Regions from separate parts of the Paenalcaligenes sp. Me131 genome, predicted to be linked through region 2. Evidence: predicted binding sites of a transcription regulator. Region 2 holds the regulator's gene; the other holds the start of a gene.

Region 1 (7,571 bases), on a different contig from region 2:
GCCGCGGTCCGATGTGGTCAAGCTAGATATGACTGTGGATGCGGCGCTTAAATATATTGTTTCTATGGGGGTCGTGGTGCCTGCTGAGCGCCCGCCTCTCTGATTCGTTTACTGAGGGAGTCATCCTAGATGCGTACCTGCTATACCGGCGAGGTCAATACCCAACACTTGGGACAAACCGTTACGTTGTTCGGCTGGGTGCACCGCCGACGCGATCATGGTGGTGTCATTTTTATTGACCTGCGTGATCGTGCTGGTCTGGCACAGATCGTTGTGAATCCGGAAAATGCTGAGGTATTTGCCACAGCTGAGCGTATCCGTAACGAGTTCTGCTTGCGCGTAACGGGCGTTGTTCAAGCACGTCCAGAAGGCACAGCCAACCCAGACTTGGCGTCGGGTGCTATTGAGGTCGTGTGCCAAGAGCTGGAAATCCTGAACGCGTCGGTGACTCCTCCATTCCAATTGGATGACGATAACCTGTCCGAAACCACACGCCTGACACACCGCGTGCTGGATCTGCGCCGCCCACAAATGCAAAACAACTTGATGTTGCGTTACCGTGTGGCCATGGAAGTGCGTAAATACTTGGATAGCATGGGCTTTATCGATATCGAAACCCCAATGTTGACCAAGAGCACCCCAGAAGGCGCGCGCGACTACTTGGTGCCATCACGTGTGAACCCAGGTGAATTCTTTGCGTTGCCACAGTCTCCACAGCTGTTTAAACAGATGTTGATGGTGGCGGGTTTCGATCGCTACTACCAAATCACCAAATGCTTCCGCGACGAAGATTTGCGTGCTGACCGTCAGCCAGAATTTACCCAGATCGACTGCGAAATGTCGTTCATGGACGAGTTCCAAATCCGCGATATTTTCGAAAACATGGTGCGTCACGTGTTCTCCACAGTACAGAAAGTTGAGTTGCCTCAGCCTTTCCCTGTGATGAGCTGGACAGAAGCCATGCAGCGCTTCGGTTCCGATAAGCCAGATATGCGTGTGAAACTTGAGTTCACCGATGTAGCTGACTTGATGCGCGACGTGTCTTTCAAAGTGTTCTCCGGCCCAGCAAACGATCCTAGCTGCCGTGTTGTGGCGCTGCGTGTACCTGCTGGTGGTGAAATGCCACGTAGCGAAATCGATGCATACACCAAGTTCGTAGGCATCTATGGCGCTAAAGGCTTGGCGTACATCAAAGTGAACGATGTAGCGAACATCCCTGAAGGTTTGCAGTCCCCCATCGTGAAGAACATCGACAACGACGCACTGCGCGCTGTGATGGAGCGTACAGGCGCTCAAAACGGCGACTTGATCTTCTTTGGCGCAGACAAAACATCCGTCGTGAACGATGCTATTGGTGCGTTGCGTATCAAAATCGGTCACAGCGAGCATGGTCGCAAGCACGGTTTGGTTGAAGCGGGCTGGAAACCATTGTGGGTTGTAGATTTCCCAATGTTTGAGTACGACGAAGAAACCAAGCGTTACTACGCGGCTCACCACCCATTCACCAGCCCCAAAGATGGTCATGAAGACTTCTTGGAAACCGATCCAGCCAAAGTACAGGCCAAAGCCTACGACATGGTGTTGAACGGTTGGGAAATGGGCGGTGGCTCGGTACGTATCCACCGTGCTGACGTTCAAAGCAAAGTGTTCTCTGCGCTGAACATCAACGCCGAAGAAGCCCGCGAGAAATTCGGCTTCTTGCTGGATGCGCTGCAATACGGTGCGCCTCCACACGGTGGTATCGCCTTTGGTTTGGATCGCATGATCACAATGATGGCGGGTGCAGATTCCATCCGTGACGTGATTGCATTCCCCAAAACACAGCGTGCTCAGTGTTTGTTGACTCACGCCCCTTCCGGTGTAGACGAGAAGCAGTTGAAAGAGTTGCACATCCGCTTGCGTCCACAGGAAGCCAAGCCCGCCTAAGGCTATGGGAATCATACGAGTCGTTAGCTACAACATTCATAAGGGGCGCACGGCCACAGGTGGTCGTGAGTCCCTAGAAGAGTTGAAGCTTGGGCTGTATGGCTTGTCCCCGGACCTGCTGTTTCTACAGGAGGTTCAGGGGCGCAACGACCAGCAAGCAACGCTGGACGCGCAGCACGAATCATTAGCTGCGGTATTACGCATGCGTAATGCGTACGGGTGTAATGCCGTGCGCGAGTTTACCGATCACGGTAATGCACTGCTTTCCCGATATCCTATTTTGCACCACGAAAATGAAGACATCTCGGATCACCGCCTAGAGCAGCGTGGTTTGCTTCATGCCGTGGTGGACATTGAAGGTAGGCCAGTGCATTGTATTGTGGTGCACTTGGGCTTGTTCGGTGGCGGTAGAGCACGTCAGGCACAGGCGCTGGTGGACAGGATTCACCGTTTGGTGCCAGATGATGAGCCTTTGCTTATTGCAGGCGACTTCAATGATTGGAACAACAAGTTAGCGCCTATTTTTGTGAAGCAATTAAACTTGTACGAGGTGTTTTCCTTTGCCTCGACGGTCAAAGGGCGTACAGGGCAAAGCTTCAAGTTGCGACAACCTATGAACTGGTTGCGTGGCTGGTCCAGACAAGAGGGTAGCGAGATACATACCCCGCAACTGGGTGTGGGGGGTAATGCCCGTTTGACCTTGCCACCGCGTACCTTCCCAGCAGCGTTTCCTTTCTTGAGACTAGACCGTATTTATCAACGTGGCTTTGCTGTACGTACGGCTAAGGTGCTGCAGGGGTTGCCGTGGAAGCAAATCTCAGACCATGCTCCCATCCTGACTGAATTGGAACTTCCTTAAATGGCAGTGGATATCTACGCTCACATTACGCCAGTGATCATTGTGAAAAATGGGGCTGCGCATGTGCACCGTACTATCAGTGCCTTAAAACCATTCAGGCAAGTGGTGGTGTACGACAATGGTTCTACTGACGACACGATAAGTTTGTTAGGTGAGTATCCTAACGTCAAAGTGGTACAAGGCAGTTTTATGGGCTTTGGCCCTACAAAAAACGCAGCGGCGTCCCATGCAGAAACCGATTGGGTTCTGTCCTTAGATATTGATGAGCAGGTTAACCAGACGTTGCTAGATGCATTGGCAGACTGGCCCCTAGAAGAAGAAAGCAAAGTAGGGGAAGTGCTGCGCAATAACTATTTCTGCGGTAAACACATACGCACTAACGGTTGGGGCAAAGACTGGTTGTGCCGTTTGTATAACCGTCGCCAGCATTGTTTTACCGACAGTCAGGTACATGAGAAAGTGAAGCTGGATGGTCGCAGCCAAGTGGTGCGATTAAAAGGCGGGCTAGAGCATGAGGCCGTGACTGATGTAGGGCAGTTGCTGGTCAAAACACAGTATTACTCCGAACTGTATGCTAATTCGGAACGAGCACGTTTGTATGCTTTTCCTGTAGTGGTGTTCAAAGCTGCATTCCGGTTTTTTAGGTCGTATTTCTTGCAGTTGGGCATATTGTCAGGCTCGCGCGGCATGATGATTGCCGTGGGCGAGGCAACGGGTGTTTTCTTCCGCTATAGCAAAGTGTATCAGCGCAAGAAGTTCATACAGAAAATTGATAAAAACGCGTAAAAATACGGAACTTTCTGCGTATTTTGGCCTCTTATAATGTGTTTCCTTATTTAGCACTCAGTGTGCTAGAGTGCTAGAATAATAAACGGCTTATGCAGAAACTTTGTTATCACATCGTGGCTTTCACGAGACTGATAACCTTGATACAGGATTATTCATGACCCACACATCGCAATCTTTGGCTCTCGCGCCTGCCGCCCAGTTGGCTGCTGCCGTATCCAATCCAGGCGCGTTGGGTACGTTAGAGGCCTATATTTCCGCTGTGAATGCTCAGCCTGTGCTGACTCAAGAAGAGGAAGTGGCCCTCGGCCAGCGTCTACAACAAGAAAGTGATCTTGATGCTGCTCGTCAATTGATCATGTCCCATTTACGTCTGGTGGTGTCTATTTCACGCCAGTATTTAGGGTATGGCCTGCCTCAGGCTGACCTGATCCAAGAAGGCAATATTGGCCTGATGAAAGCGGTCAAACGTTTTGATCCAGAACGTGGTGTGCGTCTGGTGTCGTTTGCCGTGCATTGGATTAAAGCTGAAATCCACGAGTATGTGGTGCGCAATTGGCGCTTGGTAAAAATCGCGACCACCAAGGCGCAACGTAAACTGTTTTTTAACTTGCGTCGCATGCGCCCTGAAGATGGGCAAACGCTGAATCCTGCGGAAATTGACGATATCGCACGTGAATTGAATGTGCGTCCGCAAGATGTGAGCGAGATGGAAATACGCCTGACAGGTGGCGAAATGGCATTGGAGTCCTCTATGGACGACGATGACGAAGGTTTTGCGCCAATTAGCTATTTGTCAGATGAAGGTGCGTTTGAACCTACTCAGGTATTGGCAGAGCGAGCAGCTCAGTCGTTGCAAGGCGAAGGTTTGGAAAGCGCACTAGAAAAACTAGACCCCCGTTCTCGTCGCATTATCGAGGCTCGTTGGTTGCAAGACGATCAATCCTCTACGCTGCACGAGTTGGCCGCAGAGTTTGGCGTATCCGCAGAGCGTATCCGCCAAATTGAGGTAGCTGCTATGAAAAAAATGCGTACCTACCTGCAAGTGGCTGTGTAACAATTACTTACATAAAAGTTTCATCAGAAAGAGAACTAACCGGAAGAACAGTCATCAAAGTAGTATCTGCAGCGTTATTCATATCCCTGTGTGGCGCTGCGTGCATCTGCTTCGGCTTCTCCTCTTCCCCCTCTCTGATAGAAGTAGATGCTTTAAGGACACCTGCCCAGGTGTCCTTTTTTTGTTTTCACAAACAGGTGAGTGGCTAAAGAAAGTTATAGGGATACTCCACTATTAGCCGTAATTGATCTGAGGAAGTGTCTGAGCTGCCATTAATACGATGTGTGGCATAGCGTACGCGTAGCAGTAGATTTTTAGCGCGGCCAGAGGGGACGACATAACGCAATTCAAGGTCGCGTTCCCAGTGTTTTTCTCCATGGGCATAGTAAGAATAGGGGCTATGGGCAGGAAGGCGGTCCCCATTCGCTTTGCTACCACGTATATATCTAGCGTGGAAACTAAGCCCTGGGAGATTGTACGTAGTCATATCTACACTGTAGAACACCCCCCAAGATTGCTCACCGGGGCCGTTGAAGTCCGATAGTTGTGAGGAGTTGGCTAAGTAGATGGAGTCGTGGAAGGTACCGGGGCCTAGGCCTAGGTAATCAAAAGGTTGGGCGCCGTTGATCTTTTGAAAACTGACTTTAAACGTATGTGCACCAACGTTGTAGGCAGTGAGAAATGACCATGCTGTAACTCCTATAGCCCCCGCTAATTTCTTACCGGTAGAGTCTGACCGATAAATGTTGAAGTCCATGTTGAGGTTTTGGGCAGATGGTAACGGTATGGTGTAGTTCACATTGCCATAATACTGTCGCCAGATATCTCTGAACTTAGAGGCGTAGGCACTGACACTTAGTGCATCATTGATGGTATGGCGGCCACCTATAAATCCCGCCATATCAGTACTGACACCTGCATAAGAGGCATAGAACTGCCGATGAAAGTGGGTGCTATTGAAGTCACGTGAGGCAATAAAGTTACCTGCTTCTAGTGTGGTGTTCGGTATATCCTGACTTTGTAGCCACCAGCCTTGTACTGTGGCTGGCAAGATGCGGGTATCAGCGACGGCAAACACAGGGTTGTAAGGGCGCAAGTTATTTCCATAGCGTAGTTCGGTATTCGCTATACGTAGCTTGATCGCACCTCCCCCTGTAAACGCAGCATCTTTGGTTCCTCCCGTGCCTGTGGGTACTAGTACTCCTGCTTGACCTGAGTGTGTAGCATTACCTTGCAGCTTGAGTAGTGAATAAGCACCCAGCTCTACGCCTATACCTATAGTGCCGGGCGTATAACGTGAGCGGAAGTCTAGGCGTAATCCTTGCCCCCATTCGCGCTGGTCTAAGCCTCCTTGTTTGTGGTGATTCCAATATAAGTTTCGAGCTACTAGTTCTAGTTGATGAGGTTCCTCACCTTCTGCTGCTAATGTGGGTTGGTAACCTGCGAAAAACAGAGCAAATGCTATATAACATTTTCTGATGTGCACAACAGCGCTCCTCTAGACATGGATTGCTCCATGTCTATATGTTTGTTTTTGATGAGTTATTCGGCTATAGAGGCTATGGTGTTATCAAATTCTTTGTGGTGATTGGTAGGTACGGTATGGTTTGTGTTAGCGCTAACAGGTGCCGTTTTTTCTGCAGTTGGGTGCCTGTGTTTATAGTTGCTGCATACCAGAGCCTTCGGTCGTACGTGCTCAGCAAAGTCCGCATGGATCCAGCGTATAAAAGAAATAACCATTAGCACCAATATGGGGATCATGGGCAAAGCAACCAGTACTGTAGAGATCTGAGCAGCTTCTAAGCCACCTACCAGCAGTAAGGCAACACCGACAGCCGCGACCATGAGGGTCCATAAAATACGGTTCCAACGTGCAGGTTCTTGGTAACCTGTTAATTCTTTAGTGCAGATGGCGGCTAGCATGTAGGCGGAAGAGTCGACGGTAGTCGCCAGGAAAACAAAACATAGCAGGGTGAAGATGGGCAGTACCCATTCCCACAATGGCATGGTTTTCAGGATGGCCACAATGGTGGCTGGCGTGCCTTGCGTAGTGAGAATGCTTTGTAAGTCTACGACCCCGCGTATTTGTATATCCAGTGCGTAGCCACCCCAAATCGCAAAAAATGCCCAGCAACCTACGCTACCCCAGACAACACCGTTGAGTATGAGTTCACGTATGGTACGACCACGGGAAATGCGTGCTACAAACAGCCCCATCATCGGTGCATAGGCCACCCACCAAGCCCAGTAGAAAACGGTCCAGTTTTCCGGGAAATGACGATCTTGTATGGGGTCTGTCCAAAAGCTGATATGGAAAAAGTTATTGACCAGCATGCCAAAGCTATTGGTCCAGAGCTTCAGTAAAAAAACGGTAGGCCCAACAAGCAGCACAAAAAATAGCATGATGACGCCTAGAACGGCATTTACATTAGAGAGGGTTTTAATACCTTTTCGTAAACCGTTAAAGACGCTCCAAGCAATCATTGCCGTCCAGATAGCAAGAATACCCATCTGCAAAAGAAAACTGTCCTGTACGCCAAACATCACTTGTACTAGTTTTGATACCAGCGGCACGGAGAGCCCTAAAGACGTACCCACACCACCGATAATGGAGAACATCACAATGACATCGATGAGCTTTCCGATGAGGCCATCGACCCTGTCGCCTAACAAGCCTCGACATGCTTCACTCATACGTAGCACATTGACTTTGCGTACGTAGAGGGCGTAGGCGATAGGTAAAGCAGGGATTAGATATAAAGCCCAAGGCACCACACCCCAGTGAAACATGGGGTACATGGCAGCCCACTCCACAGCATCTGGTGAGTTGGCCTCAATACCCATAGGTGGTGAGTTCAGAAAATACAGGGGCTCAACAAAAGCCCAGTAGCAAATGGAAATGCCTATACCGGCACAAAACAGCATGACTACCCAGGTGACTTT
Region 2 (7,571 bases):
CAATGATTGCACCAGCACTGGTCGCGCGACTGGCCGAGGCATGCCTCGCTAAGTAGTGGTGATCAGTACGGCTAGTACGATGAAAAACGGCTTGCATATTACGTGCAAGCCGTTTTTTTATGGACGAGATAGCATCTCTTTGGCGTGCTGACGAGTAGTGTCGGTGATGGCGATACCACCTAACATACGCGAGATCTCTTCCACGCGAGCGTTGTTGTCCAGCGCGTGTATGTGTGAACGGGTTTGACCATCGTGACTGCGTTTGCTGACTTGCAAGTGATGTTGGCCTTGAGCAGCCACTTGCGGCAAGTGAGTTACGCACAGCACCTGATGGCGTTGTCCCAGCTCACGCAGCAATTTACCTACTACTTCGGCCACGGCACCACCAATACCGGTATCGACTTCGTCAAAGATTAAGGTAGGCACTTGGGCTGCTTGGCTGGCAATCACGGCCAAGGCGAGAGATATCCTTGCCAGCTCGCCACCAGAGGCTACTTTGGCCAAGGGGGCAGGGCGTACACCAGCGTGACCCGCCACGAGGAACTCCACCTGCTCATTGCCGTGCGCAGAAGGTTTACAAGCATTGAGTTCTACGGCAAATTGGCCGCCTTGCATGGAAAGCTCTTGCATGGCATGGCTGACTTGCTGGCTCAATTGTTTGCTGGTGATCAAGCGCGCTTGACTGAGTTGAGCTGCTGCTGTGTCGTAGTGGGTTTTGGCTTGAGCGACTTTAGCTTCCAACTGTTCTAAGTCAGCATCTTCGGTCAGTTGTTCCAACTGTTGGGTAATAGACTCAAACAGCGCCAGTAGCTCTTCAGGTTCGCAGCGGTATTTGCGTGCCATGCTGAAAATGTCTGCCATGCGCTCTTCTAGTACAGACAAACGATCAGGGTCTAGTTCTACCGCACTCACGTAGCTATTTAAATCAGAAATGGCTTCAGAGCTTGCGATACGCGCAGATTCTAGTGTGTCCAGAATGGGCTGCAAAGCGGCGGGGTCATGGTGCAGCAATTTGGTGATTTCTTGTGTGGCTGAGAACAACGCACGTTGTGCGGCTTGGTCTTCACCATCCAGTAAATTTAAAGCACGCGTCGCACCATCCAGTAGCGATTGCGCATGTGCTAAGCGCTGATGCTCTACACCGGTTTGTTCCCACTCGCCTGGTTGCAACGCTAAGGTTTGCAGCTCATCGTATTGCCATTGCAGCTTTTCGCGTTCGGCTTGTAAGCCTGCCGAATGTTCTTGGGCTTGGTGTAAGCGTTGCTGTAGAGATTGCCATGTGTTCCATGCAGCCGCTACTTGCTTGGCTAGCTCTTGGTGTCCACCTTGTGAGTCTAACAACGCATATTGATTTGCACTTTTGAGCAGGCTTTGATGGGCATGCTGACCATGTATGTCTACAAGGTGTTCACCCACATCACGCAGTTGCCCCAAGGTGGCGGCTGTGCCGTTGATATATGCACGACTACGGCCTTGAGCGTCAATGACACGGCGTAGCAATAAATCCTCGCCATCGTCCAAGTCGTTATTTTTCAGCCATTCACGAATGTCATCATCCAGATCAAAGTGCGCACTGAGATCGGTTTTCTCGCACCCTTCACGTATGACACGGGTGTCGCCGCGAGCGCCAAGCAGCAGCGACAGCGCATCTATAAGTATGGATTTCCCGGCACCAGTTTCACCAGAAAAGACGGTGAAGCCATCTTCGAAATCGATGAGGGCTTCATCCACAATGACAAAATCACGTATATGCAGGGATCGCAGCATAAGCAGGGATTATTCGTTGGCGTCGTTGGGTTGTGGGATACGGTTCCAGTCCAATTTCTGACGCAAAGTAGAAAAGAAACTGTAGCCGGTGGGGTGAATAAAACAAACTGTTTTCTGAGCGCGGCGAATTTCTACACAGTCGCCAGGCTGGCAGTCAGACCAAGCCTGCATATCGAAGTGCACGCTAGCGCCCGATTCGACTCGGCCCAAGGCGGTAATGGTCAGGCTCAATGTGCTGCTGTCAGGTACCACTACAGGGCGATTGGACAGCGTTTGCGGTGCCACAGGCACCAGCAAGAAGGCATTGAGCGTGGGGTACAGAATAGGGCCGTTTGCTGCCAGCGCGTAGGCTGTGGAGCCGGTTGGTGTGGCTACGACTACACCGTCGGCGCGTTGGCGATGCATAAACACACCATCTAGCTCTACACGCAGCTCTATCATGCCGCCACGACCTGCGCGGTTAATTACGATATCATTGAGCGCGATACCCGAAACCAGTGTTTCGCCATCGCGTACAACACGGCCTTCTAGTAGGCTGCGGTGCTCAGTTTCGTACTGGCCGTTGATGACGCTGGTGATTGCTTCGTGAGCGTGTGGCAGGGGGATGTCGGTGATAAAACCTAATCGCCCGTGGTTAATACCAATCAAGGGAACGCCGCTGTGCGCCAATTGGCGTGCTGCACCCAGCATCGTGCCGTCACCGCCCACGATGATAGCGAGATCGGCCTGCTGGCCGATTTCGTCAAAACTGACACAGGGGATATCCTGTATACCGGTGTAGCGCGCTGTGTCGCTTTCTATAATGACCGAGCAACCCGCTTGCTTCAGCGTGTGGGCAACGGCTCGCAGCGGGGCATCAAGTCCCGAGTCATGATAGCGACCCACGAGGGCGACCGTTTTGAAATGCATGAGGTAAATTGCCTTATGATGGAATAGGGATAGGATAATCTGAATTACTGGATTATAGAATTGTGTAAGGGTTTAGGGCATTGAAGCTGCAGTTTGATCCTGATGTGAGTGTATGAAATAAGCATGGCAAAATATCTGGACGATAGATCAAGTGCATTATTGACGCTATTAATTGAGCGTTACATTGCTGACGGTCAGCCGGTGGGGTCACGTACCTTATCTAGGCTTTTTGACCTGTCGCCAGCCACCATACGTAACGTGATGGCTGATCTGGAAGACCTAGGGTTGATTCATAGTCCGCATACATCGGCGGGGCGTATTCCTACGCCTCAAGGGTATCGCATGTTTGTGGATAGGCTCTTGGCCGTACCGCAATTCGAGGTACCCCACATTGAACCCCTGCAATTGCGTTTGCCGATGGAAGAGCCGGCTCGTGCCGTGTCATCGGCGGCAGCGTTGTTGTCTAATTTGTCGCAATTTGCAGGCGTGGTGATGGTGCCGCGCCGTGCACAAACCTTCAAACATATTGAGTTCATTCGCCTCTCGGGGAAACGGGTGCTGCTGATTATGGTGTCCCCCGACGGTGACGTGCAAAATCGCATTTTGTTTATGTCGCGAGAGTATCGCGAAGAAGAGCTTACTGAAGCCAGCAATTTCTTTAATCAGCACTTCTCAGGAAAGTCATTTTCTGTGGTGCGCGAGTCGTTAGCAGATGAGCTGTCTAGCCTTCAAGTAGACATTTCTAAGTTGATGCAAGCCGCCGTAGCCGCCAGCACAGCCGAGTCTGACGTAGAAGAAGATGTGGTGATTTTCGGTGAAAGTAAGCTCTTGGACGTGAGCGAAATGACGGATGATCTAAGCCGTTTACGTCGCTTATTTCAGCTGTTTGAAAAGAAAACTGAATTGCTGCATTTGTTGGATGCCTCCAGTCATGCACACGGCGTACAAATTTATATTGGTGGTGATTCCACGTTGTTGCCTTTAGACGACGTTTCCATGGTGACAGCCCCTTATGGCGTAGACGGTGAGGTGGTGGGCACCTTGGGGGTGATCGGCCCTTCACGCATGGCTTATGACAAGGTGATCCCTATCGTGGACATCACCGCCAAGTTATTGTCCAATGCCTTGAGCTGTAACCAGAATAATTGATAAGAATGGCGCTGCACGAGAGGGCTCAGTGCGGCGCATAGGGCGTACATATGCTGTTAACTACCTATTTGCCTGAACCATCGGATCCATCTTTGCTGGATGCGCACATTACCAGTCGTCCCGCTACGCCAGTAGGTATAGTGGTGATGAATCTGGGTACCCCAGATCAACCGGATGCTGGTTCTATACGACGTTATCTCAAAGAGTTCTTATCGGACCCGCGAGTGATTGAGATCCCGCAACCGGTGTGGCAATTGATTTTGCGCGGGGCGATCTTGCCATTCAGACCACGTAAGTTGGTAGAGAAATACCAAATGATCTGGATGCCTGAAGGGGCGCCGCTGTTGGTGTACAGCCAGCGACAAGCAGATGGTTTGCAGCAACGTCTGGACCCAACTGGCCAACACGTCAAAGTAGAATTGGCGATGCGCTATGGCAACCCGTCAGTAGAAAGTGCGGTAGATAAACTGCGCGCGCAGGGCTGTGAACGCATCTTGGTGGTGCCGTTGTATCCACAGTATGCGGCAAGTACGACGGCCACAGCCGTAGACGCCGTAACGCGTTATGCCGCGAAAATGCGCAATCAACCCGAGCTGCGTTTTATACGCAGTTACTGTGATCATCCCGCGTATATCAAACCGTTAGCACAATCCATTACTACCTATTGGGGAGCGCAGGGTAAGCCTGAGCGTTTGCTGCTGAGCTTCCACGGTTTGCCACGTCGCTGCGCTGAAAAAGGTGATCCGTATCACCGTGAGTGCATGTTGACTACCGCCGCGTTACGCCGCGAATTAGAAACCACCGGTGTACCCGTGCATGCTGCTTTCCAAAGCCGTTTTGGAGCCGAGCGCTGGTTAGAACCCTACACCGAACCGCTGTTACGTCAGTGGGCTAAGGAAGGGGTGAAAAACGTGCATGTGGTCTGTCCGGGGTTTTTGGCGGATTGCTTAGAAACGCTGGAAGAAATCAAACTCATGTGCCGTGATGCGTTCTTAGAAGAGGGCGGGCAAGATTTCGCTTATATCCCCTGTTTGAACGATGATGCTGAGTGGGTAGATGGCTTAGCGCACTTGGTTCGCGAACACGCGGCAGGCTGGCTCGCATAAGCTAAATGTAAAAATAGCCGTGGATCTCTTGAATATGGGGTGTGTGATCCCCATATGAGAAACAGTGATGTTTTTTTGCCGTGGAGATCCATTATGTCTGCATCAACAGACCAGAACGAAAACCAGATTCCTGAAGACAACCAACCTGAAAACGAGTCCATTGATGTGGCAGCAGAATCGCTTGTCGAGTCTGGACTGGATCAGCAGTTGGAAGAAGCTCAGGCTAAAGTAGCCCAGTACTACGATCAGTTGCTGCGCGCTAAAGCCGAAATGGAAAACATTCGCCGTCGTGCGGATGACGAGGTATCGAAGGCACGTAAATTTGGGACTGAGTCCTTTGCCGAGAGCCTGTTGCCAGTACGTGATAGCTTGGAAGCTGCGCTGGCACAAGAAGAACAAACGATTGAAGCCTTCCGTGAGGGCGTAGAGACCACGCTGCGTCAGTTGGATAACGCGTTTACACGCAACCAGCTTAAAGAAGTAGCGCCGCAAGCAGGCGATAAGTTTGACCCGCATCTGCATCAAGCGATTTCTACCGTTCCCTCAGATCAAGCTGAAGGCACGGTCGCGATGGCATTGCAAAAAGGTTATGTATTAGCCGATCGCGTATTGCGTCCAGCCTTGGTGATGGTGTCTTCAGGGCAAGCACCAGCCTAAATTATTTTGTTATGGGGGCTTGAAAATGTTTAGCGAGTCCCCATCTGTAAATCATAGTAATAACTGAGCGGTATCCCCAAGATGGGTACGCTGATTTTTGCAAGGTAAATCAAAAATATGAGCAAGATTATTGGTATTGACCTTGGTACAACCAACAGTTGTGTTGCCGTAATGGACGGTGACCAGGTCAAAATTATTGAAAACGCAGAAGGTACTCGTACCACCCCTTCCATCGTTGCTTACATGCCTGATGGTGAAGTACTGGTAGGTGCACCTGCTAAGCGTCAAGCCGTGACAAACCCACAGAACACATTGTTTGCTGTGAAGCGTTTGATCGGTCGTAAATTCGACGAAAAAGCGGTACAGAAAGATATTTCGTTGATGCCTTACAAAATCGTTAAGGCAGATAACGGTGATGCATGGGTTGAAGCCCAAGGCAAAGCGTTGGCTCCTCAGCAAGTTTCTGCTGACACCCTGCGCAAAATGAAGAAAACAGCGGAAGACTACTTGGGTCATGAAGTGACCGAAGCTGTGATCACTGTGCCTGCGTACTTCAACGACAGCCAGCGTCAAGCCACTAAAGATGCCGGCCGTATCGCTGGGCTGGACGTAAAACGTATCATCAACGAACCTACTGCTGCGGCATTGGCGTTTGGTTTGGATAAGGCTTCCGATGGTGACCGTAAAATCGCTGTGTACGACTTGGGTGGCGGTACGTTTGACGTATCCATCATCGAAATCGCTGACATCGATGGTGAAAAACAGTTTGAAGTGTTGTCCACGAACGGTGACACCTTCTTGGGTGGTGAAGACTTTGACCAACGTATCATTGACTACATCATCGACGAGTTTAAGAAAGAAAGTGGCGTAGACCTGTCCAAAGATGTATTGGCACTGCAACGTCTGAAAGAGTCCGCAGAAAAAGCCAAGATCGAACTGTCGTCTACACAACAGACTGAAATCAACCTGCCGTACATCACAGCAGATGCTTCCGGTCCTAAACACTTGAACCTGAAAATCACACGCGCCAAATTGGAAGCGTTGGTTGAAGATCTGATCGAGCGTTCTATCGAACCTTGCCGCATTGCTATCAAAGATGCAGGCGTGAAAGTGTCCGAGATCGACGATGTGATCTTGGTTGGTGGTATGACACGTATGCCTAAAGTGCAAGAACGTGTGAAAGAGTTCTTTGGTCGTGATCCACGCCGTGACGTGAACCCTGACGAAGCGGTTGCCGCTGGTGCAGCAATTCAAGGTTCCGTATTGTCTGGCGATCGTTCTGACGTATTGCTGCTGGACGTTACACCGCTGTCCTTGGGTATTGAAACCCTGGGTGGTGTGATGACCAAAATGATTCAGAAGAACACCACGATTCCTACTCGTCACTCGCAAGTGTTCTCCACAGCCGATGACAACCAGCCTGCGGTAACCATTAAGGTTTTCCAAGGTGAGCGTGAAATCGCTGCGGGTAACAAAGCGTTGGGTGAGTTCAATCTGGAAGGTATTCCACCAGCACAACGTGGTATGCCACAGATCGAAGTGACTTTCGACATTGACGCAAACGGTATTTTGCACGTTTCCGCCAAAGACAAAGGCACAGGTAAAGAGAACAAAGTTACCATCAAAGCCAACTCTGGTTTGAGCGATGAAGAAGTACAGCGCATGATGCAAGACGCCGAGGCTCACGCCGAGGAAGACCGTCGTTTGGCTGAACTGGCTACTGCACGCAACAACGGTGAAGCACTGGTGCACTCCACACGTAAATCGTTGGAAGAGTACGGTGACAAACTGGAAGCTAGCGAGAAAGAAGCGATTGAAGCTGCGATCGCCGAGCTGGAAGGTGCATTGAAAGATGGCGACAAAGAAGCCATCGATGCCAAAGTCGAAGCATTGAGTACAGCATCGCAGAAACTGGGCGAGAAAATGTACGCGGATATGCAGGCTCAGGCCGCTGCACAGCAAGCAGGCGAAGACGGTGCAAAA

The links. Region 2 encodes HrcA, which represses chaperone genes, less so after heat shock. Its sites were predicted from a motif close to TTAGCACTCNNNNNNNNNGAGTGCTAA; they were not measured.
Region 1: rpoH (RNA polymerase sigma factor RpoH) is a predicted target of HrcA. The motif match lies at 3,622-3,648, and genes of this name have one in related genera.

What each region holds. Positions count from the first base shown of each region.
Region 1 is NZ_JBKQGY010000002.1:652,631-660,201, reverse strand. Features, by position in the region: gene ACLPHM_RS11180 (DUF502 domain-containing protein) at 1-103, shown strand, start outside; gene aspS (aspartate--tRNA ligase) at 130-1,926, shown strand; gene ACLPHM_RS11170 (endonuclease/exonuclease/phosphatase family protein) at 1,931-2,785, shown strand; gene ACLPHM_RS11165 (glycosyltransferase family 2 protein) at 2,786-3,571, shown strand; gene rpoH (RNA polymerase sigma factor RpoH) at 3,729-4,628, shown strand; gene ACLPHM_RS11155 (OprD family outer membrane porin) at 4,834-6,114, opposite strand; gene ACLPHM_RS11150 (BCCT family transporter) at 6,171-7,571, opposite strand, start outside.
Region 2 is NZ_JBKQGY010000001.1:1,482,860-1,490,430, reverse strand. Features, by position in the region: gene fur (ferric iron uptake transcriptional regulator) at 1-52, shown strand, start outside; gene recN (DNA repair protein RecN) at 118-1,767, opposite strand; gene ACLPHM_RS07250 (NAD kinase) at 1,777-2,676, opposite strand; gene hrcA (heat-inducible transcriptional repressor HrcA) at 2,812-3,825, shown strand; gene hemH (ferrochelatase) at 3,876-4,931, shown strand; gene grpE (nucleotide exchange factor GrpE) at 5,025-5,588, shown strand; gene dnaK (molecular chaperone DnaK) at 5,706-7,571, shown strand, end outside.